Regions from separate parts of the Phyllobacterium sp. 22229 genome, predicted to be linked through region 3. Evidence: riboswitches for the same ligand, from Rfam matches in the RefSeq annotation. Region 3 holds a riboswitch; each other region holds the start of a gene.
The links. A riboswitch is a leader RNA that binds a small molecule or an ion and turns the genes downstream of it on or off. The one in region 3 is predicted to bind cobalamin.
Positions count from the first base shown of each region.

Region 1: linked by a shared signal. The riboswitch ahead of ACTJJ7_RS00750 (CbtB domain-containing protein) and the one ahead of cobU (bifunctional adenosylcobinamide kinase/adenosylcobinamide-phosphate guanylyltransferase) in region 3 are both predicted to bind cobalamin.
Region 2: linked by a shared signal. The riboswitch ahead of metE (5-methyltetrahydropteroyltriglutamate--homocysteine S-methyltransferase) and the one ahead of cobU (bifunctional adenosylcobinamide kinase/adenosylcobinamide-phosphate guanylyltransferase) in region 3 are both predicted to bind cobalamin.

Region 1 is NZ_JBQEPA010000001.1:157,314-161,231, forward strand. Features, by position in the region: gene ACTJJ7_RS00740 (hypothetical protein) at 1-535, opposite strand, end outside; gene ACTJJ7_RS00745 (CbtA family protein) at 602-1,342, opposite strand; gene ACTJJ7_RS00750 (CbtB domain-containing protein) at 1,355-1,564, opposite strand; cobalamin riboswitch at 1,598-1,748, opposite strand; gene ACTJJ7_RS00755 (histidine phosphatase family protein) at 1,797-2,393, shown strand; gene copC (copper homeostasis periplasmic binding protein CopC) at 2,480-2,851, shown strand; gene copD (copper homeostasis membrane protein CopD) at 2,851-3,735, shown strand; gene ACTJJ7_RS00770 (NAD-dependent epimerase/dehydratase family protein) at 3,828-3,918, shown strand, end outside.
Region 2 is NZ_JBQEPA010000029.1:52,501-56,418, forward strand. Features, by position in the region: gene ACTJJ7_RS25485 (TetR/AcrR family transcriptional regulator) at 1-144, opposite strand, end outside; gene ACTJJ7_RS25490 (MFS transporter) at 255-1,559, shown strand; cobalamin riboswitch at 1,622-1,838, shown strand; gene metE (5-methyltetrahydropteroyltriglutamate--homocysteine S-methyltransferase) at 1,944-3,918, shown strand, end outside.
Region 3 is NZ_JBQEPA010000015.1:128,988-132,905, reverse strand. Features, by position in the region: gene ACTJJ7_RS18795 (cobyric acid synthase) at 1-1,247, shown strand, start outside; cobalamin riboswitch at 1,292-1,525, shown strand; gene cobU (bifunctional adenosylcobinamide kinase/adenosylcobinamide-phosphate guanylyltransferase) at 1,688-2,212, shown strand; gene cobW (cobalamin biosynthesis protein CobW) at 2,217-3,272, shown strand; gene cobN (cobaltochelatase subunit CobN) at 3,287-3,918, shown strand, end outside.

The DNA of each region.
Region 1 (3,918 bases), on a different contig from region 3:
CATCGCTCCAGTGCGGCTTGATGATGTCGGCGGTGTTGTAGGGATCGCCGCTATACTGGCACATGACGAAAGAGCCGCCATTGCGCACAAGCTCGCCATCAAGATCAGAGACGAGGGTACTGACCGCGTCCCGGTGTTCGGGCATGTCGCGCATATACACCAGCACTGCCTTTGCCGCAGCAAGATAGGCGTGTGAACAGGCGTTGAACGGGCTTTGCTCGTCGCTGATACTGCCGGGAACAATGCCCCAGAGACAATAGCTGTATTGGATATTGGTATAATTCAGCAGCCGCCGGAACTTTTCATCGGTGCGGGTCATCCGCGCTGCCAGATCGAGGATCGGCGTGCGGTAGTCAGCGATAATGGCCATCTCACCGTGGGAGAGGCTCGGAATGGAAATGCCCGAAGTGTCGGTTCCGGCGCTGCTGCGATGCGCCCAGCCGCTGCCGGTCTGCAACAGGAGCAACGACGCAACCAGAACCAGAAACCAGCCTGCCGGGCGGCGCATGGGGATATTGAGGTGTTGCGGTCTCATGCCAGCTCCATCGGCGGCGGAAGCCTGAACGCCCGCAAGGGGGCGTTCAGGAATGGCCGACTGCGCTCAGCGCGCCGCCTGCAGGCGATAGCGCGGCCGTTGTCCGGCCAGAACCCGTTCAGCCAAAGCGCCGAAGAGCAGACCAAGCGTGGTCCAGACGATCACATGGATCCCCAGCGATGCGACGCGGAAATTCCACAGAACCGTCGGTGAGAACTGTTCGGGAACTTCGTTGATGGCGGGAAGCAGGTATTGAACCAAGGCTATGAACACGACATAGGCGGCACCGGCGATCAATGTCGCGTTCCATGCGCCGTGCTGGGCATAAAGGCGCTTTGCCAGGCCGACGGCCGCGGCAAGGGCGCCGAGCGAAACCACCAGCATGACGAAGAACAGTTCCGTTCTGGCCCCAATGGTGTCCGGACTGCCGACCGCAGGCGGATTCATCGGATATTTGATGCAGGGAACGAGAACGATTGCCACAAAACCTGCAAGGGCAAGCAGAGCCGCCGTGCTGCGCGGGCTGAGCGAGCTGACCCGGCCATGCACAAAGGCAAAGACCAGGGAAAACAATCCGCCAAGCGCGGCGCTGTAGACAACGATGCCGGTAAACAGGCCGATGCCGGCCTGTGTCGCCCGCGTGACAAGCTCCGGTTCAGCCGCTGCACCGGCCGCCTGGCTCATCTTTTCCTCAAAGGCGATGGCGTGATCAACCTGCGGTTCGCCGAACACCCGGGCAAAGCCGAACGCCAGCAACCCGGCGATGACCCCTACGATCATGCCGCGGATCAAAAGATCTCTTGTCATTGTTTCGTTTCCTCAGTGGCAGGGAAAACCGAGGAGATGGCGGCCGTCATGAACGAATTCGTGCACATACATGCCCGAGAAGAGCGACATCGCCCCTTCTTCCGCGCCAATGAAGTAGATTGCGAGCAGCATGATCAGCCCGCCGAAAATAGCCCAGGGCAAGACTTCGCCGAGAGGAATGGGGGTGACGCCGGCTGATGGCGTAAGAGCGATATCGGACATGAACTTTTCTCCCAGAATGACGCGTTCACTAACGGAATTAATGATGTTGCGGCCAGGGTCTGGCTTTCAATCAGCGAAAAAAGACTGATTAATTACAGTGGCGCGACCGCTCCGGAATTTCACCGGCTTCCAAACTCGCAACAGCACGGTTATATCTGTGCACGCCGCAGACTGTCAATGAACGGTCAGGGCGCCATTTCCGTATTTTTCCTGAGGGTTTTTGAGGGATATTTTGGCCAAAGCCACGCGGTTAACCCTTGTTTGCCATGGCGCCACGCCTGCGGTGCGGACCGGTGCTTTTCCCGCCGACGAAGCGCTTGAACCTGGTGAAACCCAGCGCGCGCAGGCTATTGCCGGGCATTTGCGCCACGCGCACCGTGTTTTGACCAGTCCGGCACTGCGGGCCCGGCAAACGGCCGATGCCCTCGGACTGGAATCCATTGTCGATGCGGCGCTGGCGGAGATTGATTACGGGCGGTGGGCCGGACAGGCATTCACTGCTGTTCATGATGCCCAGCCGGACGATGTGGCCGATTGGATGCACAATCCCGTATCGGCGCCGCATGGCGGCGAATCCATCCATGATTTTCTCGTCAGGATTGCGGATTGGATGCGTTCCCATCTGAATGATGGCGGCCACACAATCGTGGTGACGCACGCCTCCATCGTCCGCGCCGCTGTTCTCAGCGCCTTGCAAGCACCGGATACCGCGTTTTGGCGCATCGATGTCGAACCGCTCAGCTGTATCGAAATGAGCAGCGACGGCGTCAGGTGGATGCTTCGCGCTGCCGCCTGTTTGCCGCCGCGTGCCGCGGGGATTCTGCCATGATCCGGGCTAAAATCAGGCATAGCTTTCGCCGCGCGGTCGCATCCACATCCCGGATTTTCAATCTCTGCCCGCTTACAGGAGTTCTCATGTCACAGCTCTTCCGTATTCTCGCTGTCGCAACCGTCGTCAATGCCGGTCTGTTGGGACAGGTATTCGCCCATGCCCATCTCAAATCGGCAGTTCCAGCCGAAAACGCGACGGTGAAGGTCTCGCCCGTCGAGATCGACCTGACATTTTCCGAAGGGCTGAACCTGAAATTCTCAGGGGCGACCATTACCGGTCAAGGAAACGCGACGATATCGACCGGTCAGGCCAAACTGGCCATCAGTGACCAGAAAACACTGGTCATCCCGTTGTCGACCCCGCTTGTCCCGGGTGGCTACACTGTCAACTGGACGGTGCTTTCCACCGACGGTCACAAGACCAAGGGCAGCTATACATTTACCGTCAAGCCCTGATGGGGTTGGAGACGGCGCTTGTTCTCTGCCGCTTCGCGCACAATGTGTCCGCGATGTTCCTGTGGGGGACATTTGCCTATCTTGCGCTGCTGGTGCCCAAAAGCCTCGCCGTGGAAATCGGGCAGCGCCTGCGCCCGGCGAGCGGGATCGCGGTCTTTCTGATTGTCGCGACGACGTTTCTGGCTTTGCCGCTGCAGGCAGGAACGATCGGGCAGGGCTGGACCGATGTTGTTGATCTCGGAACAATCCGTGACGTGCTGCTCGAGACGAGCGTCGGCCGCGGCTGGGCGCTACAGGTTGCAGCTGCCCTGCTGCTTTTACCCGCATTGGCTCTGACGCCGCGCCGGGCGCATGCTGCGCTTGCAGTGGCGTCAGGGCTGGTTCTGGCCAGTCTGGCATTTTCCGGCCATGCCACAATGCAGGAGGGCTGGATCGGTGTGGCCCATCGCAGCAATGATATGCTGCACGTGCTCTCAGGCGGCGCATGGATCGGAGCACTTGTGCCGGTTATTGTGGTGCTTGACCGGTTGCGCCAGGCGGAATGGCGTATGGCGGCGCAAACGGCGCTCATGCGGTTTTCGTCGGCCGGTCATGTGGCCGTTGCACTGGTGATTGCCTCCGGCGTGGTCAACACCATGCTCGTCCTTGGACATCTGCCGGACGATTGGACCTCTCCCTATCAGCTCTTGCTGGCGTTGAAGATCATTCTTGTCGCGGCGCTGGCGGGACTGGCTCTGATCAACCGCTATGTATTCGTTCCGCGCATGCGCACCCGCGAGGCGCGTTCCCTGCACGTCATACGGCTTGGAACCTTGACGGAGATCGCGCTGGGTATTGTCGTGCTCGGGCTTGTCGCCTGGTTTGGCATGCTCGAACCCGTTTAGATGAAAAAGGGCGGAGGTCATGTCACATTCGGTTGGGTTGCCTCGTCTTGGCGGTGCAGGACCAATGCCAGACAATGACAGGAGACGCGTAAATGATCAGGAAAATCTTCCTCGCCGGCGCAAGCGGTGCCGTTGGCAAGCGGCTTGCCCCGCTTTTGCTGGAAGCCGGATATGCGGTGACAG
Region 2 (3,918 bases), on a different contig from region 3:
ATAGAAGCCGCCATGGGTCAGACCCGCGCTTTTCATCACATCGGCAACGCCGATGCCGTCAAAACCCTTTTCGCGGAACTGCTGTCCGGCGATCTCGATGATGCGGGCGCGGTTCTGTGCTGCCTGGTCCCTGCTGACGCGCATGAAACATTCCTTCAAAAAAACTGCATTGACAATTTATATGATGATCGTCATCAATAGTCAAATATGATGATCGTCATTTAAAAGCCGATGACCTTCCAGGGAACACGAACATGATTTCATCGCCTCTCGCAGCCGCGCTCGCCCGGCGCAATGTCCACTATGGCTGGGTCGTCGTCTCCGTCACCTTCCTCACCATGCTTGTGACGGCAGCGGCCGTCGGCGCTCCCGGCGTGCTCATCGTGCCGCTGGAAAAGGAATTCGGCTGGACGACGGAACAGATCGCCACCGCCTTCTCCATCCGGCTGCTGCTGTTCGGGCTGATGGGCCCGTTCGCCGCGGCCTTCATGAACTATTTCGGCGTGCGGAAAGTCGTGTGCGTGGCGCTGGCGCTCATTGCCGGCGGTTCCTTCCTCTCCCTCGGCATGACGCAGATCTGGCAGCTCATTCTGCTGTGGGGCGTGGTGATCGGTTTCGGCACCGGCCTGACCGCCATAGTGCTCGGTGCGACAGTTGCCACCCGCTGGTTCACCGACCGGCGCGGGCTGGTGCTGGGCATGCTCACGGCAAGCTCGGCCACCGGACAGCTGGCCTTCATGCCGCTCATGGCTTCGATCAGCGAGAATTACGGATGGCGCGCGGCGACCATGATGGTCTGCGCCCTGCTCGCCGTCGCAGCGGCCGCCGTCTTCCTTCTGATGCGGGACCGCCCGTCCGATGTCGGCTTGCCCGCCTATGGCGAAAAGGAAGTGGCAAAGACCGCAGCGGTAACCGGCGGGCTTTTGTCCCTCATCATCCTGCCGCTGGCCACCCTCAAGGAAATATCGCGCAGCAGCACGTTCTGGGTGCTGTTTGCCACCTTCTACATCTGCGGCGCCAGCACCAACGGCCTCATCCAGACTCACTTCGTTGCCCTCTGCGGTGATTACGGGCTTGCGGCCGTCACCGCCGCCAGCGTGCTGGCCATGATGGGCTTTTTCGATTTCTTCGGCACGATCGGCTCCGGCTGGCTGTCCGACCGGGTCGACAACCGCTGGCTGCTGTTCTGGTATTACGGCCTGCGCGGCGCCTCGCTGCTGTTCCTGCCCTACAGCAATTTCTCGATTTACGGCCTGTCGCTGTTTGCCATGTTCTACGGTCTTGACTGGATCGCCACCGTACCGCCGACGGTCAAGCTGGCAACGGACCGGTTTGGCCGGGAAAAGGCCGGCATGGTGTTCGGCTGGGTCTTCGCCGGTCACCAGCTCGGCGCCGCATCGGCCGCCTATGGCGGCGGTTTTGCCCGCACGGAATATGCAAGCTACCTCCCGGCCTTCTTCACCGCCGGTGTCCTGTGCCTGATCGCCGCGCTGCTGGCGCTGACTATCCGCAAGAGCAGCAAGGACGACCGCGTCGGCGAACCTGCCATCGCACACTGACCCGAAGATGTAACCATATAAATATGTCTTTATGTGTTGTTGACAGTCTTCGGCGACGCGCCTACCATACCCCGCATCGTGGTTCTCTGCGCCTCCGGGCGCAGAGCTAAGAGGGAATACGGTGCGATCGCTGCCAGCGGTTCAATCCGGAGCTGCCCCCGCAACTGTAAGCGGCGAGCTGTTGTCAATTTCGTGTCACTGATCCCAGGACGGATCGGGAAGGCCTGACGAGAGCACCGACCCGCAAGCCAGGAGACCTGCCGCGATAGATAACGTCCACGGGCGGGGTGTCCGGTGTGTCGCTTGCAAGCGGGCGTCATGAGCGCCCGTATGTCCTGCACGCGTGCGCCTGGCCTTTGCCCTCAACCATCGGGGTAAGGAACTATGACTATCACCACAAGCAATCTGGGTTTTCCGCGGATCGGCAAGCGGCGCGAGCTGAAATTCGCGCTGGAAAAATTCTGGTCGGGCCAATCGCATATCGTCACCCTGCAGGATATCGCGGCAGAACTGCGCCGGGAGAACTGGACCCTGCAGCAGGCGCATGGGCTTAGCCACATGCCGAGCAATGATTTTTCGCTCTATGACCACGTGCTGGACACCAGCGTCATGCTTGGCGCGGTGCCGCAGAGCTATGCATGGAAGGGCGGGCCGGTTTCGCCCGAGACCTATTTCGCCATGGCGCGCGGCAGCCAGGGCGGCCATGATCACGGCGCCTGCACCCACCACGGGGTGGCCGCTCAGGAAATGACGAAGTGGTTCGATACCAACTATCATTTCATGGTGCCGGAACTGACAAAGGGGCAGGAATTCACCCTCGGTTCCAACAAGCCGGTCGACGAATACCGCGAAGCGAAGGAGCAGGGCTTTGACACGCGTCCCGTGCTTCTCGGGCCGGTTACATTCCTCACGCTGGCCAAGAGCAAGGATGCGCAGACCGATCCGCTGTCGCTGCTGCCGGGCCTTCTGCCGGTCTATACGGAAATCCTCCGCCGCCTCTCCGCCAACGGCGCCGAATGGGTGCAGATCGACGAGCCCGCACTGGTGCTCGATCTCGACGAAACCACAAAAACTGCATTCAAGATGGCCTATGCGTTTTTCGCCCGTGCCCTTCCCCGCCTGAAACTGTTGCTGACACCCTATTTCGGCGCGCTTGGCGACAATCTCGACCTGGCGCTCGGGCTGCCCGTTGCCGGCCTGCATCTCGATCTTTGCCGTGCACCCGAACAACTCGATACTGTCGTGGCCGAGGCACCCGCCGGCCTCGTCCTGTCGCTCGGCGTCATCGACGGCCGCAATGTCTGGCGCGCCGATCTCGAGGCGATCCTGCGGCGTATCGAACCGGTGATCAGCCAGCGGGGGACCGATCACCTCATTCTCGCGCCGTCCTGCTCGCTGCTGCACACGCCTGTCGATCTCGAACTTGAAACGGACATCGACCCTGACTTCAAGAGCTGGCTGGCCTTTGCCACGCAGAAGCTGGAGGAACTGTCGATCCTTGGCAGGGCGATCAACACCGGCCGCGATAGCGTCCGCAACGAACTGGCAGCCGCCAGTGCGGCCGTGGAAACCCGCAGGACATCGGCCAAGATTCACGATGCGGCGGTCAGGCAGCGCCTGCAGGCGGTGACCGCGGAGCAGTCGCGGCGGCAAAGCCCCTATCCCGTTCGCCGGGAAAAGCAGAAATCCTTGGGGCTGCCGGATTTTCCGACCACCACCATCGGTTCCTTTCCGCAGACGGAAGGGGTGCGCAAGGCGCGGGCGGAGCATGGCAAGGGGGCGCTGACCGCCAATGCCTATGCGGCGCTGCTGCGCAAGGAAACGGAAAACTCCATCCGCTGGCAGGAGGAAATCGGCATCGACGTGCTGGTGCACGGCGAATTCGAGCGCAATGACATGGTGCAGTATTTCGGCGAGCAACTGTCCGGCTTTGCCTTCACCCGGCATGGCTGGGTGCAGAGCTACGGTTCGCGCTGCGTCCGCCCGCCGGTCATTTTCGGCGATGTCAGCCGCCCGCAGGCCATGACGGTCGACTGGGCTGCCTATGCGCAGTCGCTGACCGACAAGCCGATGAAGGGCATGCTGACGGGGCCGGTGACCATGATGCAATGGTCGTTCGTGCGCGACGACCTTCCGCGCGATCAGGTCTGCCGCCAGATCGGACTGGCACTGCGCGACGAGGTGAGCGACCTTGAAAAGGCTGGAATCCGCATCATCCAGATCGACGAACCGGCCATCCGCGAGGGCCTGCCGGTCCGCCGGGCCGATTGGGCCGCCTATCTCGGCTGGGCCACCGAATGTTTCCGCCTGTCAGCCTCAGGCGTTCAGGACGAAACGCAGATCCATACGCATATGTGCT
Region 3 (3,918 bases):
CGGTGCACATGAATCCGGTGCTCCTGAAACCGCAGTCGGAGACCGGCAGCCAGATCATCGTGCAGGGGAAAGTCTGGGGACAGGCCAAGGGGCGCGATTACCAGGCATTCAAGGCGCAGCTGCTCGATGCTGTTATGGCGTCGTGGGACATTGTCTGTGAGGGCGCCGATCTGGTCATCGTCGAGGGGGCGGGGTCTCCCGCCGAAATCAACCTGCGGGCCGGTGATATCGCCAATATGGGCTTTGCCATCCGCGCCAATGTGCCTGTCGTTCTGGTCGGCGATATCGATCGCGGCGGGGTGATCGCCTCGCTCGTCGGCACCCATGCAATCCTGCAAAGGGAAGACCGCGAGATGATCGCGGGTTACATCATCAACAAGTTTCGCGGCGACGTCTCGCTGTTCGACGATGGCCTCAAAGCCATAACGCAGTTCACCGGCTGGCCGTCATTCGGCGTGGTGCCATGGCTGAAGGATGCGGCCCGGCTGCCGGCCGAGGATTCCGTCGTCTTGGAACGGTTGGTGAAGGGCGAGGGCCGCGCGCTGAAGATCGCCGTGCCGGTGCTCGACCGCATCGCCAATTTCGATGATCTTGATCCGCTGATGGCCGAACCGCAGGTGGATGTGGTGATGGTGCGCAGCGGCGAACGCCTGCCCGCCGATGCGGGGCTGGTCATCATTCCCGGTTCCAAGTCCACCATCGGCGACCTCCTGCGCTTCCGCGAGAACGGCTGGGACAGGGATCTCGACCTGCACCGGCGGCGCGGCGGCCATATCATCGGCATCTGCGGCGGGTTCCAGATGCTGGGCAGAACCGTGCGTGATCCCGACGGCATCGAAGGCAGCGTGACGGAGACGGCAGGGCTCGGGCATCTCGATATCGATACGGTGATGGAGCCGGAAAAGACCGTGCGCAATGTGGCGGCGCAGTCGCTGCCGTTCGACCTGCCGCTCGATGGCTACGAGATTCATCTGGGCCGGACGACCGGCCCGGACTGTTCGCGCCCGGCCGTGCGCATCAACGGCGTCAACGACGGCGCCATATCGGCGGATGGCAAGGTGTTCGGCACCTATCTGCACGGGCTTTTCGGGGCAGACCGGTTTCGCGCCGCGCTTCTGGGCACGATGGGCATTGCCGCCGAGGCATTCGACTACAAGGCCGGGGTCGATGCCGCGCTCGACAGTATCGCCGCCGAGCTTGAAACAGTGCTGGATGTGGATGCGCTGCTCGCATGTGCCGCTCCCTAAGCAAACCGCGCGCATTCCATTGACATTTCCCGTGGGGGATGAATAACGTCCCAGCCATGATTGGTTCCCATATTGGCCAAAGGCCAAGGGATCAAAAGGGAATGCGACGGTTGTACCCTCAAGGGCGACCCCACCGCAGCCGACCCCGCGACTGTAGAGCGGCGAGGATCAATGCAAAGCCTGACGCATATGCAGAAGGCAGCCACTGGGAAACCGGGAAGGCGGCATTCATCCTGTGACCCGCGAGCCAGGAGACCTGCCAGTCATAGAGCGTTTCCCAGGAAACGCTCGGGGCAATCCTGCCCAAGAACCGAAGGGTCGTGTCCCTTCAGGCCCAGCACGGAGGTTGTTATGGCTGCTCGCATTGTATACGCGCTCGTTTCCCCGCCCGCATTCCGCTTGATCGTACCTGACGGATCATCGCGATTGCAGTGACGGCGATGCCCCAGCTGAATCACGGCGTGACCTTCATTCTCGGCGGTGCCCGCTCGGGCAAGTCCAGCTTTGCCGAAGGCCTGATCATGGCTTCCGGCCTTGACCCCGTTTATCTCGCAACCGGCAGGTCCTGGGACGAGGAAATGTCGGTGCGCATCGACCTGCACAAGGCGCAGCGCGGTTCATCCTGGCACACCATCGAAGAACCGCTCGATCTGGTCGACACCCTGCAAGGGGCTGCCGCCGCGGGCAAGGCGATCCTCGTCGATTGCCTGACGCTCTGGCTGACCAATCTGATGATGGCCGGGCGCGACATCACCGCCGAGACGCGGCAACTGGTGCAAGCGCTGCCAAAACTTCCGGGCTCGATCGTTCTGGTTTCGAACGAAGTGGGTCTCGGTATCGTACCGGAGAACCGCATGGCGCGCGATTTTCGCGACCATGCCGGACGTCTCCATCAGGCCGTGGCGCAGGCCGCGGCAACAGTCTATTTCGTGGCAGCCGGGCTGCCGCTCACCATGAAGGGATAGGAATATGCAGGGTCAGAAGATTCCAGCAACAGTCATCACCGGTTTTCTCGGTTCGGGCAAAACCACGATGATCCGCAATCTGCTCGAAAATGCCAATGGCAAGCGCATCGCGCTGATCATCAACGAGTTTGGCGATCTTGGCGTCGATGGCGGCCTGCTCAAGGGCTGCGGCATCGAAGCCTGCCGCGACGAGGATGTGATCGAATTGAACAATGGCTGCATCTGCTGCACCGTCGCCGATGATTTCATCCCGACCATGACCAAGCTGCTCGACCGTCCTGACCGTCCGGATCATATCGTCATCGAGACCTCGGGCCTCGCGCTGCCGCAGCCGCTGGTTGCCGCCTTCAACTGGCCGGAGATCAAGACGCAGGTGACGGTTGACGGTGTCGTCACGGTGATCGACGCTTCCGCCGTGTCCGAAGGCCGCTTTGCCGATGACCACGACAAGGTCGATGCCCAGCGCATCCAGGACGAATCGCTCGACCATGACAGCCCGCTCGAAGAACTGTTCGAGGACCAGATCCGCGCCGCCGACCTGATCGTTCTGAACAAGAGCGACCTGATCAGCGACGCGCAGCTCGATGGCGTGCGCGGCGATGTGCAGAGCCGCTCGTCGCGCGCGCTCAACATGGTCCCGGCCAGCTTCGGCAAGCTCAGCAACGAACTGCTGCTCGGCCTCGGCGTTGGCACCGAAGAGGATATCGCCAACCGCAAGTCGCACCATGAAATGGACCATGAAGCGGGCGAAGAGCACGATCATGACGAGTTCGAGAGCTTTGTTGTCGGGCTTGGTCCGGTGACTGAACCCAAGAGCTTTGTCGAGAAGCTGAAAACCGTGATTGCCGATCATGACATCCTGCGTCTGAAAGGCTTTGCCGATGTTCCCGGCAAGCCGATGCGGCTGGTGGTGCAGGCGGTCGGCACGCGCATCGAGCATTACTTCGACCGCGCATGGAACCCGGGCGAAGAGCGGCAGACGCGCCTCGTCGTCATCGGACTGCACGACATCGACAATGACGCCATTACATCGGCGGTAACAGCCGCTGCCGCTGCCTGACGATAGGATATTGAATGCATCTCCTGCTTGCCCAGAAAGGCACCATCGCTGAAGGCACCGAGGCCATCGACCTCGGCCAGACGCCGGGAGATGTGCTGTTCCTGTCCGCCGCCGATACGGAACTGGCCAGCCTTGCCGCCGCACGGCGGCAGGGGGATGGCGCGGTTTCGCTGCGCCTTGCCAATATGATGAGCCTGTCGCATCCGATGTCCGTCGATGCCTATGTCGAGCGGACAGCGCGCCATGCCAGGCTCATCGTCGTCCGGGTGATCGGCGGCGAGAGCTACTGGCCCTATGGTCTCGAAGCGCTGCATGCCTGCGCGGTCAACCACAAGGTGCAGCTTGCGGTGCTGCCGGGAGACGACAAGCCAGATCCGGGGCTCGACCGGTTTTCGACGGTCGCCCGGCCTGATCGCGATGCGCTCTGGCATTATCTGCTGGAGGGTGGGGCGCAGAATGCCCAGCGCTTCCTCGATTATTGCGCGGCCCTGATTTCTTCCGGCGAGAAGCCGCAGGAAGCGGCGCCTTTGCTCAAGGCGGGGTTGTGGTGGCCCGGCAAGGCGGCGCCGTCGCTGCAGGAGATGCGCCGTGACTGGACGGACGGCGCGCCTGTCATTGCCATCTGCTTCTACCGGGCGCTGGTGCA